Regions from separate parts of the Variovorax sp. H27-G14 genome, predicted to be linked through region 1. Evidence: predicted binding sites of a transcription regulator. Region 1 holds the regulator's gene; the other holds the start of a gene.
What was found. Region 1 encodes FliA, which starts transcription of late flagellar genes. Its sites were predicted from a motif close to CTAAAGTTTNNNNNNNNNNNGCCGNTA; they were not measured.

Region 1 (15,455 bases):
CTGGGCCTGGCGCCCGTGCTGGTGGTGCAGCACGCGCTGCGGGTACTGCTTTCCCGATTCCTGCGGCGCAGCCTGCCGCAGCTCAAGGTGCTTTCGCATGCGGAGATTCCTGACTCCCGCACCATCAAGATCACTGCCGCCATTGGAGGACGCGTTTGAATTCCCAGCAGACCGACGTGCGCACGACCGCACGCAAATTCACCGCGGCCACCAGCCGCGAAGCCCTGCGACTGGTGCGAGAGGCGCTGGGCGCCGACGCCATCGTGCTCAGCCACCGCGTGGCGCCGGAAGGCGTCGAGATCGTCGCCATGGTGGAGGGCGAGATGCAGAGCGTGGTGGGTACGGCCGCGCCTGTGCCGATCGCAGCAGTTGCACCGGTTGCACCGGTTGCGCGCATGGCGCCTGTCGCCATTGCCGCGCCCATTGCGGCGGTTGCGCCCAATGCCCCGGTTGCACCCGTTGCACCGCCCGCGCGCCCCGTGCCGCTGTCGCCCGTGATGCCCGCCGCGCACTCCGTGCATGCCGCGGCACCCACACCGGCCCCGGCCCCGGCGCCTGCACCCGCGGCCGCCCCCGCCCCAACCGACACCGTGCTCAACGAGCTGCACTCCATGCGCGGCATGATCGAAGAGCAGCTCGCCAGCGTGGTGTGGAACGACAAGCAGCGCCGCGATCCGGTGCGCGGCCGCCTGCTGCGCACGCTGCTCGGCGCCGGCTTCAGCGCGCGCCTGTCCAAGGCCATGCTCGAGAAGCTGCCCACCGGCCAGAGCTATGCCGAAGGCATGGCCTACGTGCGCTCGGAGCTCATTCGCGCGGTGCCCGTGCATGAAGACGAAGACGCGCTGTTCGCCCAGGGCGGCGTGTATGCGCTGATGGGCCCCACCGGCGTGGGCAAGACCACCACCACCGCCAAGCTGGCCGCGCGCTGCGTGATGCGCTTCGGCGCCGACAAGCTCGCGCTGGTCACCACCGACAGCTACCGCATCGGCGCCTACGAGCAGCTGCGCATCTACGGCCAGATCCTCAACGTGCCGGTGTACGCCGTGAAGGACGCGGCCGACCTGCACCTGGTGCTGCAGGACCTGCGCGACAAGCACATGGTGCTGATCGACACCGTGGGCATGAGCCAGCGCGACCGCGCCGTGCCCGAGCAGATCGCCATGCTGGGCCAGAGCCCGCGCCCGGTGAAGCGCCTGCTGTTGCTGAACGCCACCAGCCACGGCGACACGCTCAACGAGGTGGTGCATGCCTACCGCAACGGCAACGAGCTGACCGGCTGCATCTTCACCAAGGTCGATGAGGCCACGCACCCCGGCGCGCTGATCGACACAGTCATTCGCCACCGCCTGCCGGTGCACTACATCTCCAGCGGCCAGAAGGTGCCCGAGAACCTGATGCAGGCCGACCGCGCGCAGTTGGTGGACAGCGTGTTTCAGCCGCGCCAGCACAACGCTCTGTTCGTGCCGGCCGAGAGCGACCTGCAGGAAGAGCCCACGGGCGCGGGCCCTTCCGCGCAGGTGGTGCAGGCCCAGGGCGAGACCGACCGGCTGCGCCTGAAATACCAGAACCTGATTCGCGCCATGGCGCACGACGCGCAAGAGCTGGCCACGGCCGCCGGCGCGCTGGCCGGCGCGCAGATCGGCTTCGAGCGCGCACGCGGCCTGTGGCGTCAGGCAGGCGACGAGCAAGTGGGCCAGAAGGCCCTGCTGCAAGACCTTGCCGTGCATGCGCGCGCCGAAGTGGCCGCCGGCTGCCAGACCCATGTGCTGGCGCTGTCGGGCCAGATCGGCCTGCGCTCCAACGAGGGCGGCGATGCCTATGAATGCCATGGCAGCCTGCTGCTGTCGGACCGCTCGGGCCTGCCGCTCGCGGCGCCCAACCAGTGGCTGGCCACCGCCGCCACGCGCGGCGTGAAAAACCCCGCGCGCAAGCCCGGCGCACGCCAGGCGCCCTGGCTGCGCCAGCAGGACTTCAGCGACAAGCCGCTGGTGCATGTGCTCACGCGCCTGCCCGGCATCGAGGCGATGGTGCAGTGGCAGGCCACCGGCCAGCGCTGGCTGGCGCGCGCGCCGGGCTCCACCGCCGTGATCGACACGCGCACCGGCGCACCCGACACGCTGGCGCGCATGGACTTCGAGTTCAGCGAAGGCCAGCCCGTGCGCTACCGCGGCAAGCCCGCGCTGCGCTGCGAGGCGCAGGTCGACGTGGTGCTGCGCTTCAACGCCGCGGCTGCCGCGGCGGGTGTGGAGCGCGACGCCATGCCGGCCTTGCGCTGCGTGGCCATTCGCATGCTCGACGCGCGCACCGGCAACGTGCTGGCGCAGAGCCATGCGCTGTCCAACGTGGGCACCGAGGTCACGGCGCGCCAGCTGGCGCAGTGGCAAGGCTGGGCCAACGACGCCGAGCCGTGCTTCCGCCTGTTGCGCGAAGGCGTGCAGCTGGTGGGCGGCATCGGCGCGCTGGGCGACCCGGACAACATGAAGCGCCTGCTCATCGCGGGCCAGGTCACCACCACCGTGTGGCGCCTGCTGCACGCCGAAGGCGAGTGGGCCGACCGCACGCGCACGCTGCTGGGCCAACTGACGGGGCGCCCGGTGCGCAACGCGCGGCTCATGAGCGGCAGCGCCTTGTATGCGGGCGTGGGCAAGTTGTTCTTGCTGCTGGAGGCGCTGGGCACCGAGTCGAGCGCACCCACGCAAGCGCCACGCGCGCTGGAGCACCTCGGGTGAGGAGGACCACCGCATGAGCAAGCTGGTTGCCGATCAGGCCGACGGACTGCGGCGTCTGCTGGCGCCCAAGCCCACGCGCGTGGTGGCCGTGGCGGGCATGGGGCAGGGCGCCGGCGGCACCACCGCGGCCATGAACCTGGGCGTGGCGCTGGTGCAGCAGGGCAAGAACGTGCTGCTGCTGGACGAGCACTGCCCCAAGGAAGGCTCGGCCTGCGAGGTCTGGGCCATCGACCCCCTGGGCAGCCTGGCCGACGTGGCCAACCACCGGCTCACGCTGGACGGCGCCGAGGTCAAGGCCGGGTGCGGCGTGCATGTGCTGCCCGCGCCTCCGGGCGTGGCGCCCGACACCACCGACCCGCGCGCGCTGTGGCCCGACGGCGTGGTGATCGTGGACGCGGCCTTCGACGCGGAGGGGCGCCTGTCGCCGCTCGCGCGCGGCGCGGACGATCTGCTGCTGGTGCTCAAGCCGCACCCGGCGTCCATCACCTCGGCTTACGCGGGCATCAAGAACCTGCACTACGCGCACGGCCTGAAGCAGCTGCGTTTTCTCATCAATGGCGTGGTCGATGTCGACGCCGCCCAGAAAATCATGAACAACCTAGCCAACGCCGGCAGCCGCTATCTCGCGCTGTCGCTGCAGCCTGCCGGCCTGGTGCGCTTCGACCCGCGCCTGCCCGATGCCTGGCGACTGAAGCAGACCATTGCCGAGGCCTTTCCGGCCAGCGCGGCGGCGGTCGACTTCCGGCGCCTGGCCGACGACATGGGCCGCTGGCCCTGGCGCGCGGCGCAGCCGCTGCTGGCCGCCTGAGCCGCCGACCCTCTCAACGGAAAAGGACGGCCGTGTACACCGCACAGGGAACCATCGAAAAATCGCACCTGCTGGCGCAGCATCAACCGCTGGTGCGTCGCATCGCGCTGCAGATGATGTCCAAGCTGCCTGCCAGCGTGGAACTGGACGACCTGATTCAGGCCGGCATGCTGGGCCTGCTGGACGCCTCCAGCCGCTACCAGGACAACCGCGGCGCGCAGTTCGAGACCTTTGTCAGCCAGCGCATCCGCGGCGCCATGCTCGACGAACTGCGGGCCAACGACTGGGGCTCGCGCGGCCTGCGCCAGTCGTCGCGCGGCGTGGAAAAAGCCATTCACGCACTGGGCCACCGGTTGGGGCGCGCGCCCACCGAAGGGGAGATCGCCAAGGAACTGAAGATGGACCTGGAGGCCTACCAGTCGCTGCTGCAGGACATTCAGGGTTGCCAACTTCTCTACGTGGAAGACTTCTCGAAGGACGACGGCGAAAACCCGTTTCTGGACGCGCAGTCGAAGGAGTCGCGCAAGGACCGGCGCGGCGGCAACGACCCGCTGGAGCAACTGCTGGAAAGCGGCTTTCGCCACCAGCTGGTGGACGCCATCTCTGCCTTGCCGGAGCGCGACCAGCTGCTGCTGAACCTCTACTACGAAGAAGAACTGAACCTGCGCGAAATTGGCGCCGTGCTGGAGGTGAGCCAGTCGCGCGTGTGCCAGTTGCACAGCCAGGCGATCAGCCGGCTGCGGGCGAAGCTGAAGGACGTGCTGTAGGCGCCTTTCCTGCGTCGATGTTGGCATCGATGTTGGCATCGACGTCCGCATCGAAACGGCGCAGCCATTGCGCCGCCGTGGCGGGCGTGAAGATGTCGTCGCGCGCCTCGTTGGGCGGGTAGCTCACCAGCCACGGCCGCTGCGCCCGCACCGGCTTCAAGGCCTCGGCCAGCGCGCGCAGCGCGGCCGGCACGCCTTGTTCCACGGGGTGCAACGCGGGCGCGTGGCCGGCCTCGACCCACAACCCATTGCCGCACGGATGCAGGCGCAGGCCGGGCATCTTGCGCAAGGCGCCCGACAGCGTCGGCATGCCGCCCAGCCTCTGCGCCTGATCGCTGCTCAGCAGCACGGCAAAGCCCGGCGTGCGGATGCCGCCTTCCAGGCCCATGGCGTCGCGCATGAAGAAGGGCTTGTCGATGTCCAGGCCGAGGAAGCAGCGCGCCAACGCGAACTCCGCGGGTTCCTGCAAGGGGTGGCGTTCCAGCACCGGCGGGCGGCCCATGCCCAGGCCCATGCGGGCCTGCACGGCATGCAGCCGCTGCAGCGCGCTCAGCCACCAGGCGCGCAGCTCGTGCTTGTGCGCGCTCCAGAACGCCAACGGAAACTGCAGCGCGAGGTAGTCCAGCTCCGGTGACGGCCTGGGCTGGCGCGCGCGGCAGAACTGCACCACCGCCTGAAACTCGAAGCACGAGGCGCTTTCCTTCGTCGGTGCATCGAAACCGTGGATGCACACCATGTCGTCGGCGTGCTTCAGGCAGTGCGCGTCGATGTCTTCCTGCGTGTAGGCCTTGCGCGAGACCGCGCCACTGCGCAGCGCCATGTAGCGGGTCAGCGCCTGGCCTGTGAGCGCCTGAAACTCCTGGTGCAGGCGCGGAACGACCACGGCCAGCCGCGCGGCGTCGGCCCGCGAGTGCACATAAAAGCAGGCCGACGCGAACATGCCCAGCCGCCAGGTGGCGGGCGTTTGCAGCGGGCTGCCGGCCGGGCCCGCGGGCACCGTCACCGTGGCGTTGGGGTCGTGGCGCAGCGCGTCGGTCCAGCGCTGCAGGTCGGCGGCGGGGAGTGCGTCGTGCCCATGCATGCTGTCCGGGCCCGGCAGGTAGAGCACGTGCAACCGGTCGCGCCCGAACAGGTCGGCCAGCCGCTGGCTCTGGCGCAGGCCGAGCGCGTCTTGCGCAAACTTCAGCTCCACCGCGTGCATTACCTGGGCCGCGCGGGGTGCCGGTGCGTTCGGCGGCACCACCACGAAGTCGGGCGAGGTGCCGCCCCTGGGCTTGCGCCAATAGCAATCGCCCCTGCGCACCGGCCGTGGCAGCGGCGCGTCGATGAAGGGCATGCCGTTGGCTGCGTAGGCGGGCTCCGATGTGAAGGGCGCTCGCCAGCCGCCGGCCTGGTAGTCGCAGGCATCGAGCAGCGTGGCGAAGCTGCGCTGCGCATCCTCGCGCAGCTTGGGCTTGTCGTTGCCGTTCGCATGCACCACCGACTCTTCGCCGGGCTGCATTTCGTAGCGGCGCGAATCGGTGCGAACCGGAAAGGCCAGGGCGAACGCACCGATGGCGCGGTACAGCGGCAGGTCGGGCAGCGGACGGCCCCAGGTGTCGTCGGCGTCATGGTCGGCTTCTTTGTGCGCAGGCGGGTTGGCGATGTGGCCGCCGAGCCCGGCCAGCACCTGCGTGAGCACGCCCAGCGCTTCGCGCAAGCCGGGCTCCAGGCGCTTCAGGTCGGGGTACAGGCGCAGGCTGGCGGCCAGGTCTTGCTGAAGCAGCGCAGCGAGCGGCAGCGTGGGTGCTTTGGCGGCGCACAGCAGCTTGCCGAGCCGGAACATGAGCACGCCCATGGGGCGGCGCAGGCGGTCGATGGCTTCGGGGCTCAGGTTGTTCAGGACGGCGAGGGCCTGCGCAAGGGAATGGGCCAGGGCAGGGGCCGAATCAGGGGCGGGAGGAGGAGGCGTCATCGATGACTCCTGTCGAGGGTGAGAAAAGGTCGGCGCAGTGTGGGAGGCGCCCCTGGACTCGAATGCAAACAATGGTCAAACCGTCGGTATGCCGGGAAGAATTTCGCGTGCAGCGCGAAGAAGTTCGCAGACCACGGTCGTCAGGCGTTGTCCGGCAACCGGTCGCGCTGCTTTCCGTCGCGCGGCCGTGGCAACAGGCTTCACCCTTGACCGCTTGGCACAGACACACAGCCCCAAAAAAACGCCGCCTGAGCGCCCTGTCGAACGCGATGCCTTACGTCAGGCCTCACGCCAGGCTTCAACTCAGGCCTCGCGCCAGGCCCCCCGGCCCATTGGCGACTACGCGCTCATCGGCTCCACCCACAGCGCGGCGCTCGTGCACCGGGGCGGCGACATCGAATGGCTCTGCCTGCCGCGCTTCGATTCGGCCGCCATGTTCGCCAGCCTGCTGGGCGACGAGCGCAACGGCCACTGGACGCTGCGCGCCAAGGATCCGAAGGCCCGCGTCACGCGGCGCTACCTGCCCGGCACCGTGGTGCTCGAAACCACCATTCACACCGCCAAGGGCACCGCCACCGTCACCGACTTCATGCCGCGCCCGGCCGACGGCGGCACGCACGAGGTGGTGCGCATCGTGCGAGGCGTGCGCGGCACGGTGGCCATGCACACCGCACTGCGCATCCGCTTCAACTACGGCGAGTGGTGCCCTTGGGTGGAGCGGCGCGACGGCGCGGTGTACGCCACGGCCGGGCCCGACGCGGTGCGCATTCAATCTGGCGTGCCGCTGGTCAACGAGAACTTTGCGAGCTGCGCCGACTTCAGCGTGTCCGCGGGGCAATCGATTTCGTTCTGCCTCGAATGGTTTCCCTCGCATGCCACGCCGCCGGTGACGCGCGACGCCAGCGCGCTGCTGGCGCGCTCCGTGGCCGAGTGGGGCGCGTGGAGCGAACGCTGCGGCTACCAGGGCGAGTTTCGCGAGCCCGTGATGCGCTCGCTGCTCACGCTCAAGGCGCTCACCTACGAGCCCACCGGTGGCATCGTGGCCGCGCCCAGCACCTCGCTGCCCGAGCAGCCGGGCGGCGAGCGCAACTGGGACTACCGCTTCTGCTGGCTGCGCGATGCCGCGCTCACGCTGTACGCGCTCATCGGCTCCGGCTACGTGGAAGAGGCCAGCGCCTGGCGCTGGTGGCTGATGCGCGCCGTGGGCGGCTCACCCGAAGAGCTGCAGGTGATGTACGGCCTGCACGGCGAACGCTCGCTCACCGAGCAGGAGCTGGGCTGGCTGCCGGGCTACGAAGGCAGCAAGCCGGTGCGCATTGGCAACGGCGCGCACGGGCAGCGCCAGCTCGACGTGTACGGCTCGGTCATTGCGGCCTTTCATGCATCGCGCAAGGCCGGTCTGCCCGACATGGACAAGGTGTGGCCGCTGGAGCGCGCCATTGCCAAACAGCTCATGGTGCTGTGGAAGGAGCCCGACTGCAGCCTGTGGGAGGTGCGCGGCGAGCCGCGCCACTTCGTGCACTCCAAGATCATGTGCTGGCTGGCCTTCGACCGCATGATCGCCAGCGCCACCGAGTTCGGGCTCGAAGGGCCGGTGGACCAATGGCGCGCGGTGCGCGACGAGATTCATGCCGAGGTGTGCGCGCGTGGATACGACGCCACCAGCAACTCCTTTGTGCAGTACTACGGCGCGGACGCGGTCGACGCGGCGCTGCTGTGGATGCCGCTCATCGGCTTTCTGCCGATTCACGATGCACGGGTGCAGGGCACCATTGCGCGCATCGAGAAGGAGCTGATCTTCAACGGCCTGGTGTACCGCTACCGCACCGAAGAGGGTGTGGACGGTCTGCGGGGCGGGGAGGGCGCATTTTTGGCGTGCAGCTTCTGGCTGTCGAACGTGTATGTGGCCATGGGCAAGCTGCGCAAGGCGCGCACGCTGTTCAAGCGCCTGCTGGCGCTGGGCAACGACCTGGGCCTGTTCGCCGAAGAGTACGACCCTGTGGGCAAGCGGCAGCTGGGCAATTTTCCGCAGGCGTTTTCGCACATCGGGCTGGTCAACAGCGCGCATGCGCTGGTGTCGGCGGCCGGCGGTGTGTGGGAGCTGGCGGACCTGAATGGCAAGGCCGCCAAGCGGGTCGAGCCCAACGTGCCCAACGTGCCCGCCAAACCGGCGAAGGCCCTCAGGACGAAGCCGCGAGCGCGAACTCCTCCGCGCTGAACACCGTGTGGAACACGCTGCCGTCGAACATTTCGAACAGCTTCTTCGACACCTCGCGGCTTTCGTAGCGCACCGGGGAGTCGAGCGCAATGGCAATGTCCTCGCGGCTCGCATAGCGGGTGGACAGCACCATCGCCAGCGTGGGGTCGCTCACATCGCTTTCAATCTGGCGCAGCACGCGCACTTCGAGCACGCCCGGAAAGCGGGTCCACAGCGGCACGAGATTTTCGTGCACATGGCGGTCGAAAGCCTCTTCCATGCCGGGCTTGACCTGGCCCTTGAAGAATGCGCAGCGGATGAACATGGTTTTTTCCTTCCTGGTTGAAATTCTTTGAGTGACCGCGCCTGGGTTCAGGCGGCGGCGCCCGTGCGTTGCACCAGCCGCGCGCCGACGCTGGCCACGATCAGCGGCACCGGCGTGTCGATGGCGGCATGCAGCACGTCGGCCTCGCTGTCGTCGGGCGCTTCCAGCGTCTGCAACTGGCTGTCGAGCAGGGCGGCCGGCATGTAGTGGCCGGCGCGCTGCGCCATGCGCTGACGAATGAGCGCGGGCGGCCCGTTCAAGAACACGAACTGCAGCCCCGGCTCTGCCGCGCGCAGCCGGTCGCGGTAGGCACGCCGCAGGGCCGAGCAGGCCACCACCACGCCGTGCGGCGCGGCCACGCGGTTGGCCAGGCAGGCGCCCACGCGGTCGAGCCAGGGCCAGCGGTCGGCGTCGGCCAGCGGCAGGCCGGCGCGCATGCGTGCCACCGCCTCGTGCGTGTGCAGGTCGTCGCCGTCGATCCACGGCACGCCCAGGCGTTGCGCCAGCGCGGCGGCCACGCTGCTCTTGCCGGTGCCCGAGACGCCCATGACCACCACTGCCAGGGGCGGCACCTGGAGGGACGCCGACAGGGGAGTGGGCAAGGAAGTGGGCACGCTCATGCCGTCACAGGCTGGAGGTGATGCCGCCGTCCACGTACAGGATGTGGCCGTTCACGAAGCTCGATGCGTCGGAGGCCAGGAAGATGGCGGCACCGCCAAGCTCTTCCACCTCGCCCCAGCGCCCGGCCGGCGTGCGGCCCGACAGCCAGCCGGTGAAGGCCTCGTCGGCCACCAGCGCCTGCGTGAGTTCGGTCTTGAAGTAGCCCGGGCCCAGGCCGTTCACCTGAATGCCGTACTTGCCAAGGTCGATGGCCATGCCCTTGGTGAGCATCTTCACCGCGCCCTTGGTGGCGGCGTAGGGCGCAATGCCGGGGCGGCCCAGTTCGCTCTGCACAGAGCACACGTTGATGATCTTGCCGCGCTTGCGCTCGATCATGCGTTGCGCCACGAAGCGGCCCACCAGGAACACGCTGTCGATGTTGGTGGTGGTGATCTTGTGCCACGCGTCGATGGGAAATTCGGCGAACGGGCCGCGGTGCTGCATGCCGGCGTTGTTCACCAGGATGTCGATGGCGCCGATGTCGGCTTCGATGGCCGCCACACCGGCTTCCACCGCGGCGGCGTCGGTCACGTCGAAGGCCACGGCCTCGGCCGCGATGCCCTTGGCGCGCAGGGCGTCGCGGGCGGCGTTCAGCGAGGCGGTGTCGCGGGCATTGAGCACCACGCGTGCACCGGCGTCGCCCAGTGCCTTGGCCAGCGCAAAGCCGATGCCCTTGCTGGAGCCGGTGATGAGGGCGGTGCGCCCGGAAAGGTCGAACAGTTTCAAGGAGATCTCCTGGGCGTGGTGGCAGGGCGTGGTTGCAGGCGCTGGTGGCAGGGCCTGGTGGCAGGGCCTGGTGGCAAATGGCGGGCCGACGTTACCGGTATCTTCTGCACCCGTCAACGGGTGAAACGAGCGTCGGCTTTGGTGGATTTTCCATTGGCAAAAGATTAAAGTTACCGGTATCTTTTTCAGAAACCTTTCTTCACCGTCATCCGCAGGAGACACCCGCTTGACCGCTTCCGCAAACTCCCCGCACGTGCTGATGGCCGGCCCCTACCCGGAATGGGACATGGTGCCCCTGCAGGCCGCCTACACGCTGCACCGGCTCTGGGAGGCGCCCGACCGGGCGGCCTTCATTGCCGAACACGCACCCCACATCCGCGCCATTGCCACCCGTGGCGAGCTGGGCGCCAGCGCAGAGCTGATTGCCGCGCTGCCAAAGCTGGAGCTCGTGGCCTGCTACGGCGTGGGCACCGACGCCATCGACCTGGCCGCCTGCCGCGCGCGCGGCATCCACGTGAGCAACACGCCCGACGTGCTCAACGGCGACGTCGCCGACCTGGCCGTGGGCCTCACGCTGGCGCTGCAGCGGCGCATTGCGGGCGGCGACCAGTTCGTGCGCAGCGGCGCCTGGGCCGACGGCGCACCGCCGCTGGCCACGCGCGTGTTCGGCCAGCGTGTGGGCATTGCCGGTTTCGGGCGCATCGGCGGCACCATCGCGCGCCGGCTCTCGGGCTTCGACGTGGAGCTGGGCTACTTCAGCCGCACCGCCAAGCCCGACAGCCCGCACCGCCACTTCGAGAGCCTGGCGGCCATGGCCGGCTGGTGCGATGTGCTCATCGTGATCCTGCCCGGCGGCGAGGCCACGCGCGGCATCGTCGATGCCGAGGTGCTGCAGGCACTGGGCCCCAAGGGCTGGCTGGTGAACGTGTCGCGCGGCACCACCGTCGACGAAGGCGCACTGCTGCAGGCGCTGGAAGAAAAGCGCATTGCCGGCGCGGCGCTCGACGTGTTCCTCAACGAGCCGCGCATCGATGCGCGCTTTGCCGCGCTCGACAACGTGGTGCTCACGCCCCACCATGGCAGCGGCACCGAGCAGACGCGCCGCGCCATGGGCGAGCTGGTGCGCCGCAACCTCGAGGCCCACTTTGCGGGCCGCCCCCTCATCACCCCCGTACCCTGAAGAAGGAACCGTCATGCGTTTGCGTTGTATGTGCCTCGTGATCTACGCCCCGGACGACCTGCGTCTGGACGAACAGGACGCCGGCGAAATCGGGCCCGGCCAGGTGCTGGTGAAGGTCGGCATGGGCGGCATCTGCGGCTCCGACCTGCACTACTTTCACAACGGCGGCTTCGGCACCGTGCGCATCAAGGAGCCGATGGTGCTGGGCCACGAGGTGGCCGGCACCGTGGTGGCGGTGGCGCCAGGCGTGGACAACGTGCGCATCGGCGACAAGGTGGCCGTCAACCCGAGCCGGCCCTGCGGTGCCTGCAAGTTCTGCCTGGAAGGCCTGCCCAACCAGTGCCTGGACATGCGCTTCTACGGCAGCGCAATGCGCATGCCGCACGTGCAGGGGGCGTTCCGCAACATGCTCTTGTGTGAGGCCACGCAGTGCGTGAAGGTGGCCGACCATGTGCCGCTGCGCCTGGCCGCGCTGGCCGAGCCGTTCTCTGTGGGCCTGCACGGCGTGTCGCGGGCCGGGCCGCTGCTGGGCAAGCGTGTGCTGGTGTCGGGCTGCGGGCCCATCGGCGTGCTGGCCATTGCGGCGGCGCGTGCGCATGGCGCGGCCGAAATCACCGCCACCGACGTGGTCGACGAGCCGCTGGCCATTGCAAGCGCCATGGGCGCCGACCGGGTCATCAACGTTGCGACAGACAAGGAATGGGTGTCGCGCTACTCGGCCGACAAGGGCACCTTCGACGTGATGCTCGAATGCTCCGGCAACGAGCGCGCGCTGCGCGACGGCCTGGAGGTGATGCGCCCGCGCGGCGTGGTCGTGCAGCTGGGCCTGGGCGGCGACGTGAGCATTCCGCAGAACATGGTGGTGGCCAAGGAGCTCAGCATCTGCGGCTCGTTCCGCTTTCATGCGGAGTTTGCGCTGGCGGTGCGGCTCATCAACGAAGGACGGGTCGACCTGTCGCCGGTGGTGACGCACACCTTCCCGATGCTGCAGGCGCGCCAGGCCTTCGAGTTGGCGAGCGACCGCAAGCAGGCGATGAAGGTGCTGATCGACTTTGCGGACGTGGGCGGGGAGAGCGTGGCGGCCTGACGCGTCGAGTCTTCCGGGCCACGTGGCGGCCGGCGGACATGGGCCGAAACGGGGGAGCGGCGGCTGAGCGCTCCCTCGCGAGAACCGGCTATTTCAGCGTGGCAAGAAATGCCTTCACAGCGGCCCAGTTTTCAGCGGCGCCCGCGGCATTGCGGTCGTCGCGCAAAGTGGCCGCACCGTGCACGCCGTTCGTTCTGGCGATGAACAGTGTCTTGGCGCTGCCCGGAATGACGTCGAAGAGAGCCCGCGACGCAGCCACCTCCGCACCGTCTGTCGCCTGGTCGATGAACACCGGCATCTTCAGCGTGCGGGCGGCCTGTTGTACGGCCTCGGGGTTGCCCAGGTACTCGTCCGGCGAGAACGCCAGCACCGCCTTCACCTCGGTGGGATGCCGCGCCGCCAGAACGAACACCAGAGCGGCCGAATAGCTCGAACCCCAGACGATGGGGCGTGCGCCGGCCACATGCTCGCGTCCCCAGGCCAACGCAGCCTCGAGGTCGGCGAGTGCCGCGTCGTAGCTGTCCGAGCGACCCAGCGCGGCCACCGTGCGGTTCGTGCCGCCGAATTCATTGCCACCCGAGCGCTGGTCGATCGCCAGCACGCTGAAGCCGGCCTGGTTCAGGCGTGGCGCCAGGGGTGTGTATTCGGCGTGGCTGGCGCCCGCCTGGTGAAAGGCCAGGATCAGCGGCGCATCCCTGGCCTGTGCCGGCCAGTAGTGCGCGTAGACCTTGACGCCGTCGGCGGCGCTCAGCGTGATGGGTTGCGCGTGCGCTGCGCCGGCCGCCATGAACAACGCGAAGACGAACAGGATCACACGGCCCATGGTGGCGTCGATACGGCCGACCGGTCTCCGTTGCCATCGCACTCGCACGCTCACTCGCGCAGCGGATGAAACGGGCTCGCTTCCTTGGTGTGGGTTGTGCATGCGTGGCACTGTAGGGCGCATCCCGCCGCCAAGGCATCACGCAAAGTTCAACTCTTCGTGACAACTGCTGTCGGCCCTGCCCAGCCGCATCCGCGGCGCGCATGATGGCGGCCTGGAGACCGCATGCCTTCCTCATTGCCGCCACAAAGCCCATGACGACCCGCACCGCGTTCGTCTTCGCCGGTGGTGGCAGCCTGGGTGCGGTGGAAGTGGGCATGCTGCGCGAACTTGTTCGCGCCCAAGTTCGGCCAGACCTTGTCGTCGGTGCCTCCGCCGGTGCGATCAACGCGGCGTTCTTCGCAGGCGCGCCGCATGCACAAGGCGTTGCGGCACTGCAGGGGCTGTGGTGCAACATCCAGCGCCGCGATGTGATGCCCTTCGCATTCATGTCCCTGCTTCGCGTGCTGATGGGGCGCCAGGAGCATCTGGTGAGCAACGGCGCATTGCGGCGCCTGCTTCAGCGCTCGCTCGACTACCAGGCAATCGAAGACGCTGTTCTGCCTTTGCACGTGGTGGCCAGCGACCGGGTGACCGGCACCGAGGTCGTGCTGTCCCGCGGCCCGGTGGTGGACGCCGTGCTGGCAAGCAGCGCCATCCCGGGCGTGTTTCCGCCCATCGCCATCGAAGGTCGTGAACTGGTGGACGGCGGTGTCTGCAGCAACACGCCCATTGCGGCGGCGGTGCAACTGGGCGCAACCGACATCGTGGTGCTGCCCGCCGGCTTTGCCTGCGCACTGCAGACGCCGCCTCGCGGCTGGATCGGTCAGTCGCTCCATGCGCTGAGCCTCGTGGTGGCGCGCCAGCTGGTGCACGACATTGCGCATTTTTCTTCGCAGGTTCGCATCTGCGTCGTGCCTGCGCTGTGCCCGCTGGAGGTTTCGTCGTATGACTATGGCCACTGCGCCGCGCTGATCGAACGCTCGGCCACGACCACACGCAATTGGCTGGACAGTGGCGGCCTGCGGGCTGCGGCCCATCCGGGCCCGTTGGTCTTTCATCAGCACTGACGCCGAGATTCAGGCGCCCTGCCGGCTCTCTCCGGTCCGCCAGACCATGTGCAGTTCGTCATGCAAGACCTCGCCGATCTTCAGGGCGCCAGCTTCGCGCCCGAAGCGCTCGAAGCCCAGCGACTCGTACAGCGCGATAGCGGCCGCGTTGCTGGCATTGACGCTCAGGTTCACCTGAAGCAGACCGGGCACCGAGCGCGCCAGCGCAAGAGCCTGCGAGAGCAGCGCGCGCCCGACGCCCGCGCCGCGTGCGTCGGGCGCGACATACATGCCGAAGATCAGTCCCTTGTGCCGCAGCTTCGCCATGCTTTCGCGCCGCAGCGCGACGATGCCGATCAGCCGTGTGCGCTCGAATGCGCCGAACACGCCCTGGTCGGCGTGCTCGGCCAGGCGTTGCGCAACAACGTCGGGCGCAAAGGCAACTTCTTCTTCGTGGCTCGAGCCGAACGCGGTGGGCTCTTCAAGGAGCCCGGCCAAACGCAGGGCGTGACAAACGGATGCGTCTTGAGGGGTGAGGCGGCGGATGTGCATGGGTCGTGAAGCCTGACTTTCGTTGGGCGGGCAATACAAATATCGGGTGGTGTTCGGCGCCGCATGCCTCAAGAGCGCGGTGCGCCATGAAGGCCTGTGAACTCCGTCACACGGACGTCTCAGCCCGATGAATGTAAGCAACCGCCAAGATGCGATAAATGAGATACAGGTAACTCAATGTCGATTGCAATGAGGCGCCCGTAAAAAGGCAAATTCTTCACATTTACAGAGGTAAATGTGCAGTCTTTGGTGTACGGGAAAAGCCTATGTTACCGGTATCTTTTGTGGTGCCACACTGCGCTCCCCGCCGCAACAAGTACGCACCGTGACCCCCTCCATCGAAGTTCTGGACGCCCGTTTCGCGTCCGTCGCCAGCAGCGCCGGCACGCTCGAACGGCTGTGTACCGGCGCTGTCTGGAGCGAAGGCCCGGTCTGGCTGCGTGAAGACAGCTCGCTGCTGTGGAGCGACATCCCCAACAACCGCATGCTGCGCTGGCATGCCGAAGCCGGCATGAGCGTGTGGCGCGAAGGCGTGGAGTTCACCAACGGCCACACACGC
Region 2 (15,455 bases), on a different contig from region 1:
CTTCGGAGTAGCTTTGTTCTCCGGAACTGGCTTGCGGCGTGGTGGCATGGGGCTCTTTCGGCGGTCGCGCTATTGCGACTCAGTTTCAACCGCGTCGATGACGCGGTGTGGGACTACAGCGCTCGACTTCTCGCACCGTAGATTCGGCTACCTGAAATTGTTTTTTTCATCGTATCCAGAAAATCCGTGCCCGGCACGTTGACGTCTTCCGATGCCCCTCATCACCATTCTTGTAGAGGACAGCCAAAGGATCAGGGACAACCTGATTCCCGCACTCGTCGAATTGGCGGAGTGCAACGTTGTTGCGGTTGCCGAGTCGCCGCTCGAAGCGGAGCAGGTTCTCGATGCCCATCAAGACGCCTGGCAACTCGCGGTTGTCGACCTTTTCTTGAAAGACGGCTCGGGGCTGTCCGTATTGCGCCATTGCCAAGCAAGGCGCGCGAACCAACATGTGCTGGTGTTGACCAATTACCCGACAGCTGAAATCAGGGCGCGGTGCCTTGCGCTGGGCGCCGACGGTGTGTTCGACAAGTCCACGCAGCTCGACGATTTTTTTGCCGAATGCGTGCGCTATTCGCCGCGCTGACCGCAGCTGTGCGCGTCGCGTCGCATCCCACGCTTGGCACGCTAAGGCGTCACGGCGGGCAATGTGAAGAAAAGGGACAGCCGCAGCCGTCCCTTTCGTTGTACCGCTATGCGACCTGAATGTCGATTCTTCGCGGCTGCGCGTGCGCTGTCTTGGGAATGCGCAGCTTCAGCACGCCGTGCATCAGCTCGGCCGCCACGTTCTGCGTGTCCAGTTCCTTGCTGAGGGTGAACATGCGCCTGAAGCGGGCCAGGCCGACTTCGGTGTGGCTCGACTTCAGGCTCTGCGGCACGGCCAGGTCAGACTGCGCCTCGATGGTCAGCGTGGCCGCCTCCACGTGCAGGTTGAGCTTGTCCCGGCTCACGCCCGGCAGGTCGGCGTAGAGCGTGATGCCGTTGGCGTCTTCGATCACGTCCACGGCGGGCGTGAGCGCGGCGTCGCTGTAAGGGGCGCGCTCTTCCTGTGCCTTTTGAACGCGGTGGTTGTCGTTGTTGCTCATGGTGTGTGTGTCCTTCCTGGTGGTCACTGAATGGCGATGCGGCGCGGCTGGGCCGACGCGCGCCTTCGCACGGTGATGTGAAGCACGCCGTCGCGCAGCTTGGCATCCACCGCGTCGGGGTCGGCGTCGTCGGGCAGGGTCATCACGCGGCGAAAGGCCCCTTCGAAGCGCTCGTTGATGTGCACGGCGGCCTTGTCGTCGGCCTCGGGCAATGCGCTTTTGCGTTCACCTAAGATGGTGAGCAGGCCGCGCTCCAGGTTGACCTCCAGCGTGGACGGCTCCACGCCCGGTGCAAACGCGTAGATCTCCAGCGCTTCGGGTGTGCTGCCGACGTTCAGCGCCGGAAAGCCGTTGCGGGCAAAGCCGCGGATGGTGGGGGACAAGTCAAAGGCCTGCTGCACGTCGCGCTGCAGGCGGTCCATTTCCGCGAACAGGTCGCGAGGAAACAAGGATCGGTACATGGCGAAAACCTCCGTGAAAGTTGAACCGGAGCGCGGGCGCGGCAGCGTCACCGGCGCGTCCGTGAACGATCTAGGTGCTTGTCACAGGGTTTCAAGACCCCACGGGTGCACCCGAGAAACGCGGGCTTTTTATTGCGGCCTGGCGGGCTCGCGCGGTGTCGAAGGCGCACCCGAGCGGCGGGCGAAATTCAGCGTCTTGATTCTGGGCATGCGCCAGCGCCAGCGCGGCGCTCGGGCGTCGGGGTGGGAGGCCTGGAAGGGGTAGTCGAAGCGCGCGAGCTCTTCGCGCCCCTTCTGCGTGACCGCCAGCACCTGGGCCGACGCAGGCGTGCCCGGCATGCCGAGCGCGTCGCCGGGGGAGGGCACCAGTGCCACCACCAACCCGGCGGCGCGCAGCACGCGCACGCTGTCGATGTCTTCGTTGCGGTAGAACGAAACGGGCAGCCGAGAGCCCGCAATTTGCCTGAGCAAGTTCATGGTCATTTCAGTACTCCTTTTTCGGTTGACCAATTTCCGACGGCCATGAATCTAGGCGTTGCGCCGCCAAATTTCAAGAGGGAGAAATCGGCAGCACGCAGCCCTTCATTTTTTCGCCAGGCTGCCGATAGTCCTCCGATACACAACAACTCTTCAGAGGACTCACATGCTGACCGCCATCAGTGCTTCGAGCACAGCCGCAACAGGGAGCGGCGCCGCCGCCGAAGTTGCGAAGATTCAACGCCAGATCGTCGCCACGCAAAAGCAGATCACCGCCACGCAGAAGACCCTGGTCGAGACGCCCGATGGCGATGCGCGCCGGGCCGTTCAGCAGCAGCTGCAGGCGCTGACCACGCAGCTTGCGATGCTGCAGGCGCAGATCAAGGCGGTGCAGGCGGCGGACATGCAGAAAACCGCAATGGCACAGGAGGCCAAGGCGGTAGCGAACGGCACGTCGTCCTCCAGCGCGTTCCGTACCAACGCCGAAGGCGTGCCCATCGGCGGCACGCTGGACGTCAAGGCCTGATACCGCACGCGGCCCGCGCTGCGCCCGCGCAGGGCTCAGCCGCGCTCAGGCCACCGGTGCCGCGTGCCGCCCGATCTGCGGTCGGCTTTCTCCGCGACCGCGCCTTGCGCAATCAGCTCGCTGCCGCGTTGCTCCAGGTGCTGCAGGCATTGCAGAAAGATGTCGAGGTGCGCGGGCGCAATGCCCGCCAGCAGCTCGGTGTTCAAGCCCGCGATGCGCGGAAACAGCCGGCCGAAAAGCTGCTGGCCAGACGCGCTCAGGCGCACATGCACCTCGCGCCGGTCTTCCGAATCCTGGCGGCGCTCCACCAGTTGCTTGTCGACCAGGCTGCGCAGCCCGCGCGAGGTGCGCACGCGGTCCAGGTGCAGGTGCGTGGCCAGGGTGGAGGAGGTCATCTCGCCTTCCTGCGCGAGCGTGGCAATCATTCCCCACTCGCGGCGCGTGATGCCGAAGCCGCCCTCGACCAGCCGCGTGGCCATGCCGCTGCCCGCGCGCACGGCACGCGACAGCCGGTACAGCAGCAGGTCGTCCAGGGTGCGGGGCACGCGCAGTGCGTCTGCGTCGGGGAAAGCTTGCATACGGATGGATTAACAAGTAGCCAGAGTGTGGTCCGCCCGCCTCGGCGAGCAAGTGATGGATTAGATCAACTGTTTGTGCATATGTATAAATCGGTAACAAATATGCACGATAAGAAACAATCAGGCGGCTGATTCTCGCCTTGAAGACGCTGCACGTGCCCGTTGTGCACCGCGCCCCCAAACAAACGCCCAACCCCTTCGGCCCGCAGGAGATTCCATGTCCGCATTCTTTTCCCGGCGAAAGCTCATGGCATGGGGCGTTGCCCTGGCCGCTTGCGCCCCCGCCATGCACGCCGCCCAGGCACAGACACCCGCGCTGGACGGCCCGCTGACCCTGGTGGTCGGCTACGCGCCCGGTGGCAGCACCGACCGCATGGCGCGCCTGATCGCCGAGCGGCTCGCGCCCAAGCTGGGCGTGAAGGTGAGCGTGGAAAACCGCCCCGGCGAGGGCGGCCGCCTCGCGGCCAAGGAGGTCAAGCGCGCACCCGCCGGGCAGAACGTGCTGATGCTCGGCAACCCCGCCGTGATGGTGGTGGCGCCGCTGGTCTTCAAGGACGCGGGCTACGACCCCGACAAAGACTTTGTGCCCGTCTCCCAGGTCAGCAGCTACGACTTTGCGCTGGCTGTGGGCAACAAGCTGCAGCTCGACCGCGCCATGTTCCTGGTGGGCCGGCTCTGGGCGCACCCGGAAGAGGCCGTGTTCGGCGTGCCCGCCACCGGCAGCCTGCCTCACTTTTTCGGGCTGATGGTGGGCGACGCGCTGAGCGTGCAGCCGCAGATCAAGGGCTACGGCGGTTCGGCGCCGCTGTCGGCCGACCTGATTGGCGGCAACCTGCCCATTGCCATCGACACGCTCGACTCGCTTATGGCGCAGCACGTGGCCGGCAAGGTGCGCATTTTGGCCGTGTCGGGCAAGAAGCGCGCGAGCTTCGCGCCCAACATTCCGACCTTCCGCGAGGCCGGCATGAAGATCGATGCCGACGGCTGGAACACCTTCTTCGCGCCCAGCACCATGGCGCCCGCCAAGGTGCAGTTGCTGGCCGGCGCAATTCACGACGTCATGAAAGACCCGGGCCTGCAGAAGGCGGCCGACGCGCTCTACATCACGTCGGTGGTCAGCACCGCGGCCGAGACCGCGCAGATGCTCAAAGCCTACCGCCAGCAATGGGAGCCGGTGGTGCGCCGCTCGGGCTTTCAACCCTGATCCCTGGTCTTCTGTCGAATCAGCTTGCGAGGGCGCGCATCTCCGCGATGAGGTCGGCCTTGCCCTCGAAGCCGATGCCCGGCAGCGGCGGCAGCGTGACGTAGCCGTTGTCGACCTTCACGCCGTCGGGGAAGCCGCCGTAGGGCTGGAACAGGTCGGGGTAGCTCTCGTTGCCGCCCAGGCCCAGGCCCGCCGCAATGGCCAGCGACATCTGGTGGCCGCCGTGCGGAATGCAGCGCGTGGCCGACCAGCCGTGGGCCTTCAGCATGTCGAGCGTGCGCAGGTACTCCACCAGGCCGTAGCTCAGCGCGCAGTCGAACTGCAGCCAGTCGCGGTCGGGCCGCATGCCGCCGTGGCGAATGAGGTTGCGCGCGTCCTGCATCGAGAACAGGTTCTCGCCCGTGGCCATGGGGCCGGCGTACACCTCGCCCAGCTGCGCTTGCAGTTCGTAGTCGAGCGGGTCGCCGGCTTCTTCGTACCAGAACAGGGGGTACGGCGAGAGTGCGCGGCCGTAGTCGAGTGCCGTTTGAAGGTCGAAGCGGCCGTTGGCGTCCACCGCCAGTTGTTGGCCCGGGCCGAGGAGCTTCAGCACCGACTCGATGCGCGCGCAGTCTTCGGCCAGCGAGGCGCCGCCGATCTTCATCTTCACCACCGAATAGCCGCGTTCCAGGTAACTGGTCATCTCGCGCTGCAGGCCTTCCAGGCCCTTGCCGGGGTGGTAGTAGCCGCCGGCCGCGTACACGAACACGCGCGGGTCGGGTGTGCCGGTGCCGTAGCGCTCGGCCAACAGCTGGTAGAGCGGCTTGCCCGCGATCTTGGCGGTGGCGTCCCACACGGCCATGTCGATGGTGCCCACGGCCACCGAGCGCTCGCCGTGGCCGCCGGGCTTCTCGTTGATCATCATGCGGGCCCAGATCTTGTGGGGGTCGAGGTTGTCGCCGGTCTCGTCGAGCAGCGACGCGGGCTCGGCCTCTAGCAGGCGCGGCAGAAAGCGCTCGCGAATCAGTCCGCCCTGGCCGTAGCGCCCGTTGGAGTTGAAGCCGTAGCCGATGACGGGCTTGCCGTCTCGCACCACGTCGGTCACCACGGCCACCAGGCTCAGGGTCATCTTGGAGAAGTCGATGTAGGCGTTGCGAATGTCCGACTTGATGGGGCGCGTGGACTCGAGGATGTTGACGATTTTCATGATGGGTGGAGGGGTGCGTGGGCTCGCGATAATTCGAAAGCGGAAGGGTTGCCGGATCTTCGGCCGAGGGGGCCGGCACCGTCCAATACTCGAATCGCATACAACTATTCAAAGGCACCGCGCATGGGCCCCGGCAACCGACCGCTCGACCTCGAATGGCTGGAAGATTTCCAGGCGCTGGCCGAGGCCGGCAATTTCTCCCGGGCCGCGCAGGCCCGCGCCATTGCGCAGCCGGCTTTCAGCCGCCACATTCGCTCGCTGGAGGAATGGGTGGGCGTCGACTTGTTCGACCGCAGCGCGCACCCCACCACGCTCACTGCCGCCGGCCAACGCTTTCAGCCGCTGCTGCAAGACGTGCTGGCCGGCCTGCAGGCGGCGCGCACCCAGGCCCGCGCCGCGCACGACCTCGACGCCGCCAGCCTGAGCTTTGCGGCCACGCATGTGCTGTCGCTCACCTTCTTTCCGCGCTGGCTGGGCAGCGTGGAGGCCGGGCTGCAGATGGGGCCGATACAGACCGTGTCAGACAGCTCGTACGCCTGCGAAGACCTGTTGCTGCAGCGCCGCGTGCAGTTTGTGCTGTGCCACGGCCATGCGGGCGCGCCGGGGCGGCTCGACGACGCGCAGTACCCCGTGCAGCGCCTGAGCGGCGACGTGCTGGTGCCGGTGTCTGCGCCCAGCAAGGAGGGCGCGCCGCTGCACGCGCTGGGCGGTGTGGAAGCACCCGCCGTGCTGGCCTACAGCGAGGCCTCCGGCCTGGGCCGGATCATGCGGGCGATGCAGGAGAAAGACAGCGCGTTCGGCAAACACTTCGCCGCGTCGCTGCAGGTGGTGTTCACCGCCCACCATGCCGCGCTGCTGCGCACCATGGCACTCGAAGGCCGCGGCCTGGCCTGGCTGCCGATGAGCCTGGTGGCGGACGACCTGCGCAGCGGTGCGCTGTTGGACGCGGGCGAAGGCGGCTGGCGCGTGCCGGTCGACATTCGCCTGTACCGCCAAGTGGCGCACATGGCGCCGGTGGCCGAGGCGCTGTGGGCGCTGGTCAGCAAAGGCAGCGCGGCCGCCTGAGCGGCTTCAGTTGGCGCAGCGCGCTTCCAGCGCATCCAGAAAGGAACGGTCCCAGCGGCCTTCCGTCATGGCCTGGATGGTGCGCGCCTCGGTCTGCAGGTGCGCAAGCGCCTTCTCTATCAACAGCTCGGCCTCGTCGCGCGGGAACGCCATCAGGCCGTCCTGGTCGCCCACCACGATGTCGCCCGGGTTCACCACCATGCCGCCGACCGACACCGGCACGTTGATTTCTCCCGGGCCGTCCTTGTACGGGCCGCGGTGGTTCACGCCGCGCGCATACACCGGGTAGTCGCGCGCACGAATTTCGGCCACGTCGCGGATGGCGCCGTCCAGCACCACGCCCACGGTGCCGATGGTCGCGGCATAGAACGACAGGATGCCGCCGATGACCGCGTTGGTCACGTCGCCGCCCGCATCGATCACCAGCACGTCGCCGGGCCGGCAGAACTCGAAGGCCCGCATCATCGTGAAGTTGTCGCCGCCGCGCGTCTTCACGGTCACGGCCGTGCCGGCCATCGTTTTTGCGCCGGGGCGGTGGTAAGGCTGCAGGCCCACGCTGCCGATGTTGCGGTGCATGTTGTCGCTGAGCGCGGCCACCGGAATGTCTTGCAGCGCGGCAATGATGCTGGCCGACACTTGCGGGGCCGACGGGTTCTTGCGAATGGCTTGGTAGGGCATGGGTCGTCCTTGTATGTGTTTGAGGCGCGCGCTCAGCGCATTGCGGCCACGGCACGCGCAATGCGCTTGCAGCCTTCTTCCAGCGTCTCGATCGACGTGGCAATGGAAAGACGGAAGTAGGGCGACAGCCCGTACGCGGTGCCCGCGACCAGGGCCACGCCTTCGCTCTCCAGCAGGTACATCACCACGTCGCCGTCTTCCTGCAGGGGCTTGCCCTCGGGCGTGGTCTTGCCGATGAGGCCGCCGCAGTTCACGTACAGGTAGAACGCGCCGGGCGGCGTGGCGCAGCTCAGACCAGGAATGGCGTTGATGAGCGCCAGCGTGCGGTCGCGCCGCTGCTTGTAGACGGCCACGCTCTCGCTCACAAAGCTCTGGTCGCCGTTCAGCGCGGCGGCCGCCGCGGCCTGGCTCACCGAGCAGCAGTTGCCGGTGGACTGCGACAGGAGCGTGTCCAGCGCCTTGATGAGGTCGACCGGCCCGGCCGCATAGCCGATGCGCCAGCCCGTCATGGCATAGGTCTTGGAAACACCATTCACCAGCAGCGTGCGCTCGCGCAGGCCCGGTGCCACCGCAAGGATGTGCGGCGTGGCCTCTCCGTCGAAGCGAATGTGCTCGTAGATCTCGTCGGTCATCACCATCACATGCGCATGGCGCGCCAGCACGTCGGCCAGCGCGCGGTACTCGGCGGCCGTGTAGCTCGCGCCGGTCGGGTTGCTGGGCGAGTTCAGCAGCAGCCAGCGCGTGCGCGGCGTGATGGCCGCTTCGAGTTGCGCGGGCGTCAGCTTGAAGCCGTGGGCCTCGGGGCAGGCCACGGTCACGGGCACGCCTTCGCAGGCCAGCACCATGTCGGGGTACGACACCCAGTAGGGCGCCGGAATGATCACCTCGTCGCCCGGCTCCAGCGTGATGGCAAAGGCGTTGTAGATCGCGCTCTTGGCGCCGCTGGTGGCAATGATCTCGTTCATGGCGTAGCGCAGGCCGTTCTCGCGCTGCAGCTTGGCCACGATGGCCTCGCGCAGCTCCACGGTGCCGGCCATCAGCGTGTAGCGCGTGGCGCCGCGCTCGATGGCGGCGGCCGCGGCCTGGCGGATGTGGGGCGGCGTGTCGAAGTCGGGTTCGCCCACCACCAGGTTGACGATCGACTTGCCCTGGCGGCGCAGTTCGTTGGCGCGGTCGGCGGCCGAGGTGCTGGGCGAGGGCTTGATGCGCCGCACGCGGGCGGCAATGCGGGACGTGGTCACATGGCTTCCTGGTTCGAAGAGGCTGAAGAGTGCATGGACCGAACGGTACGCACATCGACGTGGCGAGGCCAAGACGGTTTTGCACTGGTCGTATAGGCGCAGCTTATGGAGCGCTCCCACACCCGTTGCCCGGGTGGTCCCGCATACCCAGTGCGCAAGCGCGGTGCTAGGCTTGGGTTTTGCTTGGGGACAAGGCGTGAACCTGCGACGCCTCAAATATTTCGTGAAGATCGTGGACATCGGCAGCCTCACGCAGGCCGCCGAAGTTCTTTTCATCGCCCAGCCCGCGCTCAGCCAGCAACTGGCCACGCTCGAAGGCGAGGTGCGCCAGCAATTGCTGGTGCGCACCAAGCGCGGCGTGACGCCCACCGAAGCCGGCAAGGTGCTGTACCGCCATGCGCAGATCATCCTGCGGCAGTGCGAGCAGGCCCGTGTCGACATGGAGGCCGCCGGCGAAGGGCTCTCGGGCCAGGTGTCGGTGGGGCTGGCGCCGGGCACGGCGGCTTCCGCGCTGTCGTTGCCGCTGCTGCGCACCGTGCGCGCACGCCATCCGGGCATCCTGCTGTACCTGAACGAGAACTACGGCACCACGCTGAGCGAACTCATCATGAACGGCCGCATGGACCTGGCCGTGCTGTACGGCGACAAGGCCATCCACGGCCTGGCGTTCGTGCCGCTCATCAAGGAGCCGCTGTACCTGGTGGGGCCGGCGTCGATGCCGGCACCTTCGCAACCCGTGAAGCTGGCCGACCTGCGCGACATCGAGCTCTTTCTGCCGCGCCCGTACAACGTGGTGCGCAAGCTGGTCGACGCGGCCTTCGTGCGCGCGGGCATGGTGCCGCGGGTGGTGGCGGAGATTGAATCGGCGTTCACGCTCACCGCCGCCATTGCCGACGGGCTGGGCGCCACCATCCTGCCCGCGTCGATGGCGCGCGAGGTGGTCGCGAGCTGCGGGGCCTGGCAGTTCCCGATCGTCGATCCGGTGATCGAGGCGCCGCTGGCGCTGTGCCAGTCCGACCACCTGCCGCTGTCGGAGCCCGCGCAGGCCGTGAAAGACATCCTGCTGGAGCTGGTGGTCGACCTGGCCGCCACGGTCGCTTCCACGCCCGAGCCCGAGCTGAGCGCGCTGCCCTGAACCTGTGGTGACAGGGGCGTCGCGGACGTCATAAGCCGCCCTTATCCCGGCACAGCCAATCCGTCTTTGGCTTCCGGCCCCTGGCCCGTTACCTTTCATGCATGCCGTCACGCGTTCGCGGAACGCGTCGGCCACCACAGCCCCGGGCATGAAGCAGGAACAGATCAAGACGCTCATCGACGCTTTGGCCGCATCGGACCTGGCGGAACTGGAGTTCAGCGAGAACGGCAGCACGCTGCGGCTGGTGAAGCTGTCGGCAATGGATGGCGCGCGTGCCGCATCCGACGCGAGAAGGCCCTCCGCCGTACGCAGGGCCGCCCCGAGCGCGATGCAAGAAGCAAGCGCACCGCCAATGCATCAGGCCGATGGCCTCGCGCCCTTGCACGGCGTGGTGCACCTGCAGCCCGCGCCCGGCGAGCCGCCCTTCGTGCAGCCGGGCCAGGCGGTGGAGGCCGGCCAGTTGCTGTGCGTGATCGAGGCCATGAAGATGTTCAACGAGGTGCGCGCCGACCGCGCGGGCACCGTGTTGCAGGTGCTGGTGCACTCGGCGCAAGAAGTGGAAGCAGGGCAGCCCCTGTTCCGCTTCGAATGACACAGGCCCGCGCCATGTTCGACACCGTGCTAATTGCCAACCGCGGCGAGATCGCCCTGCGCATTCAGCGCGCCTGCCGCGGCCTGGGCCTGCGCACCGTGGTCGTGCACTCCGAGGCCGACCGCGACGCGATGTATGTCGCGCAGGCCGACCAGGCCCTGTGCATCGGCCCCGCCGCGCCGGGCCTGAGCTACCTGAACCAGTCCGCCGTGCTGTTCGCCGCCGAAGTGAGCGGCGCGCAGGCAATTCACCCCGGCTACGGCTTTCTGTCGGAAAACGCGGGCTTTGCCGCGCGCTGCGAGGAGGCCGGCCTGGTCTTCATCGGCCCCAGCGCCGAGTGCATTCGCACCATGGGCGACAAGGTGTCGGCCAAGCGCGCCATGCGCCAAGCCGGCGTGCCCTGCGTGCCCGGCCCCGACGAGCCGCTGCCGGCAGACCCGGCCGCCGTGCTGGCGCTGGCACGCGGCATCGGCTATCCGGTGATCGTGAAAGCCGCGGGCGGCGGCGGCGGGCGCGGCATGCGCGTGGTGCACGAAGAAGCCGCGCTGCTGCAGGCCATGGCCCTCACACGCGAAGAAGCGCGCCAGGCCTTCGGCAACCCCGAGGTCTACATCGAGAAGTTCTTGCTGCATCCGCGCCATGTCGAGGTGCAGGTGCTGGCCGACAGCCACGGCCAGGCCGTGTGGCTGGGCAGCCGCGACTGCTCGCTGCAGCGGCGTCACCAGAAGGTGATCGAAGAGGCGCCCGCGCCCGGCATCGACGACGCGCTGATGGCCGAGGTGGGCGAGCGCTGCGCCGCCGCGTGCCGCCAGATCGGCTACTGCGGCGTGGGCACCTTCGAGTTTCTCTACGAGAAGGGCGCCTTCTATTTCATCGAGATGAACACGCGCCTGCAGGTCGAGCACCCGGTGACCGAAATGACCACCGGCATCGACATCGTGCAGCAGCAGTTGCGCATGGCGCGTGGGGAGCGCCTGTCGTTCGCGCAGGCCGACGTGCGCTGCCAGGGCCACGCCATCGAGTGCCGCATCAACGCGGAGAACCCCGACACCTTCGCACCTGCGCCGGGCCGCATCAGCGGCTGGCAGGTGCCCGGCGGCTTTGGCGTGCGGGTCGACTCGCACGCGGGCGCGGGCTACCGCGTGCCGCCGTACTACGACTCGATGATCGCCAAGCTCATCGTGCATGGCGACACGCGTGCCGACGCGCTCGCGCGCATGCGCCTGGCGCTGGCCGAAACGCGTGTGGACGGCATTGCCACCAACGTGGCGCTGCACCGTGCGCTGCTGCAGGACAGCGGCTTTGCCGCCGGCGGCGTCGACATTCATCACCTCGAACGCTAGCTGCAGCAAAGGAGCGCGGCGTGAGCCCACAAGCACTGTCGTCCACCGAGCCCGGCATCAGCCTGCTGGGCACCACCGCGCTGCTGTTCGAGGCGCCCGGCGGCATGAGCCTGCCGTCGCAGCAGCGCATCTGGGCGCTGGCGCACGAGGCGGAGACCTGGCCCGAAGTGCGCGAGGCCGTGCCCGGCATGAACAACCTGATGCTCACCTTCACCCGCGCACCACGCCAGCTCGACGCCTTGCGTGCGCGCCTTTGCAACGCCTGGCGTGGCGCCACCGCCGTGCAGCGCGAAGGCCGCGTGGTCGAGCTGCCCGTGGTCTACGGCGGCCAGGGCGGCCCGCACATGGCCGACGTGGTGGCACATACCGGCCTGAGCGTCGATGCCATCGTCGCGCTGCACAGCGCGCCGCTCTACCCGGTGTATGCGCTGGGCAGCCACCCCGGCTACTGCTACCTGGGCGGTATGGACGCACGCATTGCCACGCCGCGGCGCAAGGTGCCGGTGTTGAGCATTCCGGGCGGGGCGGTGTCGATCGGCGGCGCGCAGACCGGCGTGTCGGCCTCGGCCGGCCCGAGCGGCTGGAACACCATCGGCAGCACGTCGATGGTGTTCTTCGATCCGGCGCAAGACCCGCCCGCCATGCTGCAGCCGGGCGACCTGATCCGTTTTCGCGTGGAGGGCATCGTTCGATGATCGAAATTCTTTCGTCGGCGGCGCTTGCCACGGTGCAGGACCTGGGCCGCACCGGCAGCCTGCGTTGGGGCGTCGGCACCTCTGGCGCCATGGACAACCTGGCGCTGGCCGCCGGCAACTTGCTGCTGGGCAATGCGCTGGGCGCGGCGGCGGTGGAGGTGCCGGTGTTCCCGTTCAAGCTGCGCTTCGCGCAGGACTGCGCCTTTGCGCTCACCGGCGCCGACTGCGCCGCCCGGCTCGACGACCAGCCGCTCATGCCCTGGTGGGTGCACCAGGCGCGCGCTGGCCAGGTGCTGACGCTGGGCTTGCCGCAGGGCGGTGCGCAACGCGGCAGCCGCGCCGTGTTGTGCGTGGCGGGCGGCATCGACGTGCCCGAGGTGCTGGGCTCGCGCAGCACGCAGTTGCGTGGGGCGTTCGGTGGTCATGAGGGCAGGGCCTTGCGACGAGGCGATGTGCTGCGCGCCGCGGGTGCCGGGCAACCCTGTCGAACCGGCTTCGGCATCGTGCCGCCTGCGTTGGCGTTGCCGTTGCAGCGCGATGGCGTGTCGGCGGTGCGGGTGCTGCCGGCGGCGGAGTACCTGGCTTTCGAGCCGGCGTCGCGGCAGGCCTTCTGGGCCGGTGAATGGAAGATCACCCCGCAGAGCGACCGCTATGGTTACCGCCTGGAAGGCGAGGCGCTGCGCCCCATTGCGCCGATGGAACTGCGTTCGCACGGCATTGTTCCGGGTGTCATTCAGGTACCGCACAGCGGCCAGCCGATCGTGCAGATGCGCGACGCTCAACCGTCGGGCGGCTACCCCAAGTTCGGCACTGTCATCGAGGCCGACATGTGGCGCCTTGGCCAGGCTCCTATCGGTACGCGTGTGCGTTTTGTGGAAACCACGTGGGACGAAGCCCTGGACGCCCTGGACGAAGTGCGTGCGTGGCTGGACAAGGTGGCGCGCATGGTGTCCTTGCACCGTGGTTCACCTCTGGCTGCTGTGGGGGCGTAGATGGCTGCTGCTGTTGTTTGTTGCTCTGGGGTTTGTTCAGGGCGCGCCCACGCCGACGGGGTACCTTGCTCGGCGAATGTCCCCCGGGGCTGCGCCCCTCCTCCTTTATTTCGCTGCGCAAGGCACCCCATCGGAGTGAGCGTTGTTTGCAGCCGCATGACGTACGTCCCTGGGTTGTATTTCTCCCTCCCCTCCCGGGGGAGGGCCGGGGTGGGGGCTCGACTGCGTTCCCTCTCGCACGGCTTTGAATGCGGGAGCCGTTCAGGGTGCGCCCACGCCGACGGGGTACCTTGCTCCGCGAATGTCCCCCGGGGCTGCGCCCCTCCTCCTTTATTTCGCTGCGCAAGGCACCCCATCGGCGTGGGCGTTGTTTGCAGCCGCATGGCGCACGTCCCTGGCTTGTATTTCTCCCTCCCCTCCCGGGGGAGGGCCGGGGTGGGGGCACGACTGCGTTCCCTCTCGCACGGCTTTGAATGCGGGAGCCGTTCAGGGAGCGCCCACGCCGACGGGGTACCTTGCTCCGCGAATGTCCCCCGGGGCTTCGCCCCTCCTCCTTTATTTCGCTGCGCAAGGCACCCCATCGGCGTGGGCGTCATCAGAGCCGCAGTTGATCGGCGAGCACACAGAGCGTGCCTGGTGCACAGGGCGTCGGGTGCTCCACGCAGCGAAATAAAGGAGGAGCGAAGCGGGGGACATTCGCGGAGGGGAGTACCCGGCGGCCTGTGCACCCGCCCTGAAAGTCCGTTGACGAAACAAACGCAGGAGCCAAAGCAATGACCCTGCAAGTCCTCGAACTGGCGAAATTGCTGGCCGACACAGACATAGGCCTGCTCGAACTGCGCACCCCGCAAGGAACCCTGCGCCTGGCCCGACAAGGCAAAGAAGTCATCGAGCTCCAAGAAGAGCAAGAAGAGCAAGAGCCACTGCCAATCCACGCCCCTTCACTCGGCGTGTTCCTGCACGCGCACCCCCTGTCCAACACACCGCTGGTGCGACCTGGCCAGCGCGTGGAAGCCGGCCAACAGTTGGGCCTGCTGAAGATCGGCCCGCTGCTGCTGCCCGTGACAGCACCGCAACCCGGCATCGTCGACAGCATCCACGCAGGCGATGCCACCACCGTCGGCTACGGCACGCTGCTGATCGACCTGTACCCACTGTGACCCACGACCCAAGGACGCACCCCATGGACATCGACCTCAACGCAGACCTCGGCGAAGGCTTCGGACCCTGGCGCATGGGCGAGGACGAGGCACTGCTCGACATCGTGTCGTCCGCCAACGTCGCCTGCGGCTTCCACGCCGGCGACCCCGTCATCATGGACCGCACCGTTCGGATGGCGCGCCAGCGCGGCGTCGATGTGGGCGCGCATGTGGGCTTTCCCGACCTCGTGGGGTTCGGGCGGCGGCCCATGCAGATCGAGACCAAGGAGCTTGTGGCGTATGTGCTTTATCAGCTGAGCGCGCTGGACGGCATGGCGCGCACCGCCGGCCACCGCATGACGCACATGAGCTTTCATGGCGCGCTCGGCAACATGGCCGCGGCCGACGCCGCGCTGGCCGAACCCCTGGTGCGCGCCGTGGCCGACTTCGACCCCTCGCTCACCGTCAGCACCTCGGCCAGCGCCGCCATCGAAGGCGCGGCCGAACGCTGCGGCCTGCGTGTGCGCACCACCTTTCTGGCCGACCGCGCCTGCGGCGACGACGGCCTGCTGGTGCCACGCAAGCTGCCCGACGCCGTTATCCACGACCGCCATACCGTGCTGGCCCGCGTGCGCCAGCTGCTCGAAGACGGCACGGTCACCAGCTACACCGGCAAGAAGATCCCGATGCGCGTGCATTCGATCCTGCTGCACGGCGACACGCCCGGCGCGGTGGCGCTGGCGCGCGCCGTGCGTGAGGTGGTGGAGCAGGCGGGGCGCGTGATGGCGATCTCCAGACAAACGGTTTGATGCACCGGGGCACGAACATGGTGCTTACCCTTGGTCGCATGCACGGTCATGTGCACGGTCATATGCACGAATGGCAAGCGACATGAGGCGGACATGACGGCGACATAAGGGCGGCTTATCGCTCCACAGTCAATCCGTCTTGGCGCCGCGCGCGGGCCCTCGATACAGTGAATTCCAGGCAGTCTTCTGCCGCTCCTACGAAAGAACCCAAGATGCCGTTTTCCGACTACAAGACCGCGCTGGTGACAG

Region 2: the regulator FliA is predicted to act here: its motif matches at 2,127-2,153, upstream of VLK31_RS25715 (FlxA-like family protein).

What each region holds. Positions count from the first base shown of each region.
Region 1 covers NZ_JAYLVN010000006.1:182,222-197,676, forward strand. The annotation lists gene flhA (flagellar biosynthesis protein FlhA) at 1-159, shown strand, start outside; gene flhF (flagellar biosynthesis protein FlhF) at 156-2,729, shown strand; gene VLK31_RS17515 (flagellar biosynthesis protein FlhG) at 2,743-3,537, shown strand; gene VLK31_RS17520 (RNA polymerase sigma factor FliA) at 3,570-4,304, shown strand; gene VLK31_RS17525 (type VI immunity family protein) at 4,267-6,258, opposite strand; gene VLK31_RS17530 (glycoside hydrolase family 15 protein) at 6,590-8,476, shown strand; gene VLK31_RS17535 (antibiotic biosynthesis monooxygenase) at 8,439-8,780, opposite strand; gene VLK31_RS17540 (gluconokinase) at 8,828-9,400, opposite strand; gene VLK31_RS17545 (SDR family oxidoreductase) at 9,405-10,166, opposite strand; gene VLK31_RS17550 (2-hydroxyacid dehydrogenase) at 10,393-11,346, shown strand; gene VLK31_RS17555 (L-idonate 5-dehydrogenase) at 11,360-12,433, shown strand; gene VLK31_RS17560 (alpha/beta hydrolase) at 12,522-13,256, opposite strand; gene VLK31_RS17565 (patatin-like phospholipase family protein) at 13,511-14,365, shown strand; gene VLK31_RS17570 (GNAT family N-acetyltransferase) at 14,375-14,896, opposite strand; gene VLK31_RS17575 (SMP-30/gluconolactonase/LRE family protein) at 15,222-15,455, shown strand, end outside.
Region 2 covers NZ_JAYLVN010000014.1:9,079-24,533, forward strand. The annotation lists gene VLK31_RS25695 (response regulator) at 212-586, shown strand; gene VLK31_RS25700 (Hsp20/alpha crystallin family protein) at 693-1,085, opposite strand; gene VLK31_RS25705 (Hsp20/alpha crystallin family protein) at 1,109-1,546, opposite strand; gene VLK31_RS25710 (hypothetical protein) at 1,676-2,029, opposite strand; gene VLK31_RS25715 (FlxA-like family protein) at 2,190-2,549, shown strand; gene VLK31_RS25720 (MarR family winged helix-turn-helix transcriptional regulator) at 2,585-3,127, opposite strand; gene VLK31_RS25725 (tripartite tricarboxylate transporter substrate-binding protein) at 3,345-4,331, shown strand; gene VLK31_RS25730 (mandelate racemase/muconate lactonizing enzyme family protein) at 4,351-5,517, opposite strand; gene VLK31_RS25735 (LysR family transcriptional regulator) at 5,641-6,582, shown strand; gene VLK31_RS25740 (RraA family protein) at 6,589-7,260, opposite strand; gene VLK31_RS25745 (aspartate transaminase) at 7,293-8,501, opposite strand; gene nac (nitrogen assimilation transcriptional regulator NAC) at 8,698-9,636, shown strand; gene VLK31_RS25755 (acetyl-CoA carboxylase biotin carboxyl carrier protein) at 9,785-10,228, shown strand; gene accC (acetyl-CoA carboxylase biotin carboxylase subunit) at 10,243-11,571, shown strand; gene pxpB (5-oxoprolinase subunit PxpB) at 11,592-12,266, shown strand; gene VLK31_RS25770 (biotin-dependent carboxyltransferase family protein) at 12,263-13,258, shown strand; gene VLK31_RS25775 (acetyl-CoA carboxylase biotin carboxyl carrier protein) at 14,032-14,418, shown strand; gene VLK31_RS25780 (LamB/YcsF family protein) at 14,442-15,206, shown strand; gene VLK31_RS25785 (SDR family oxidoreductase) at 15,419-15,455, shown strand, end outside.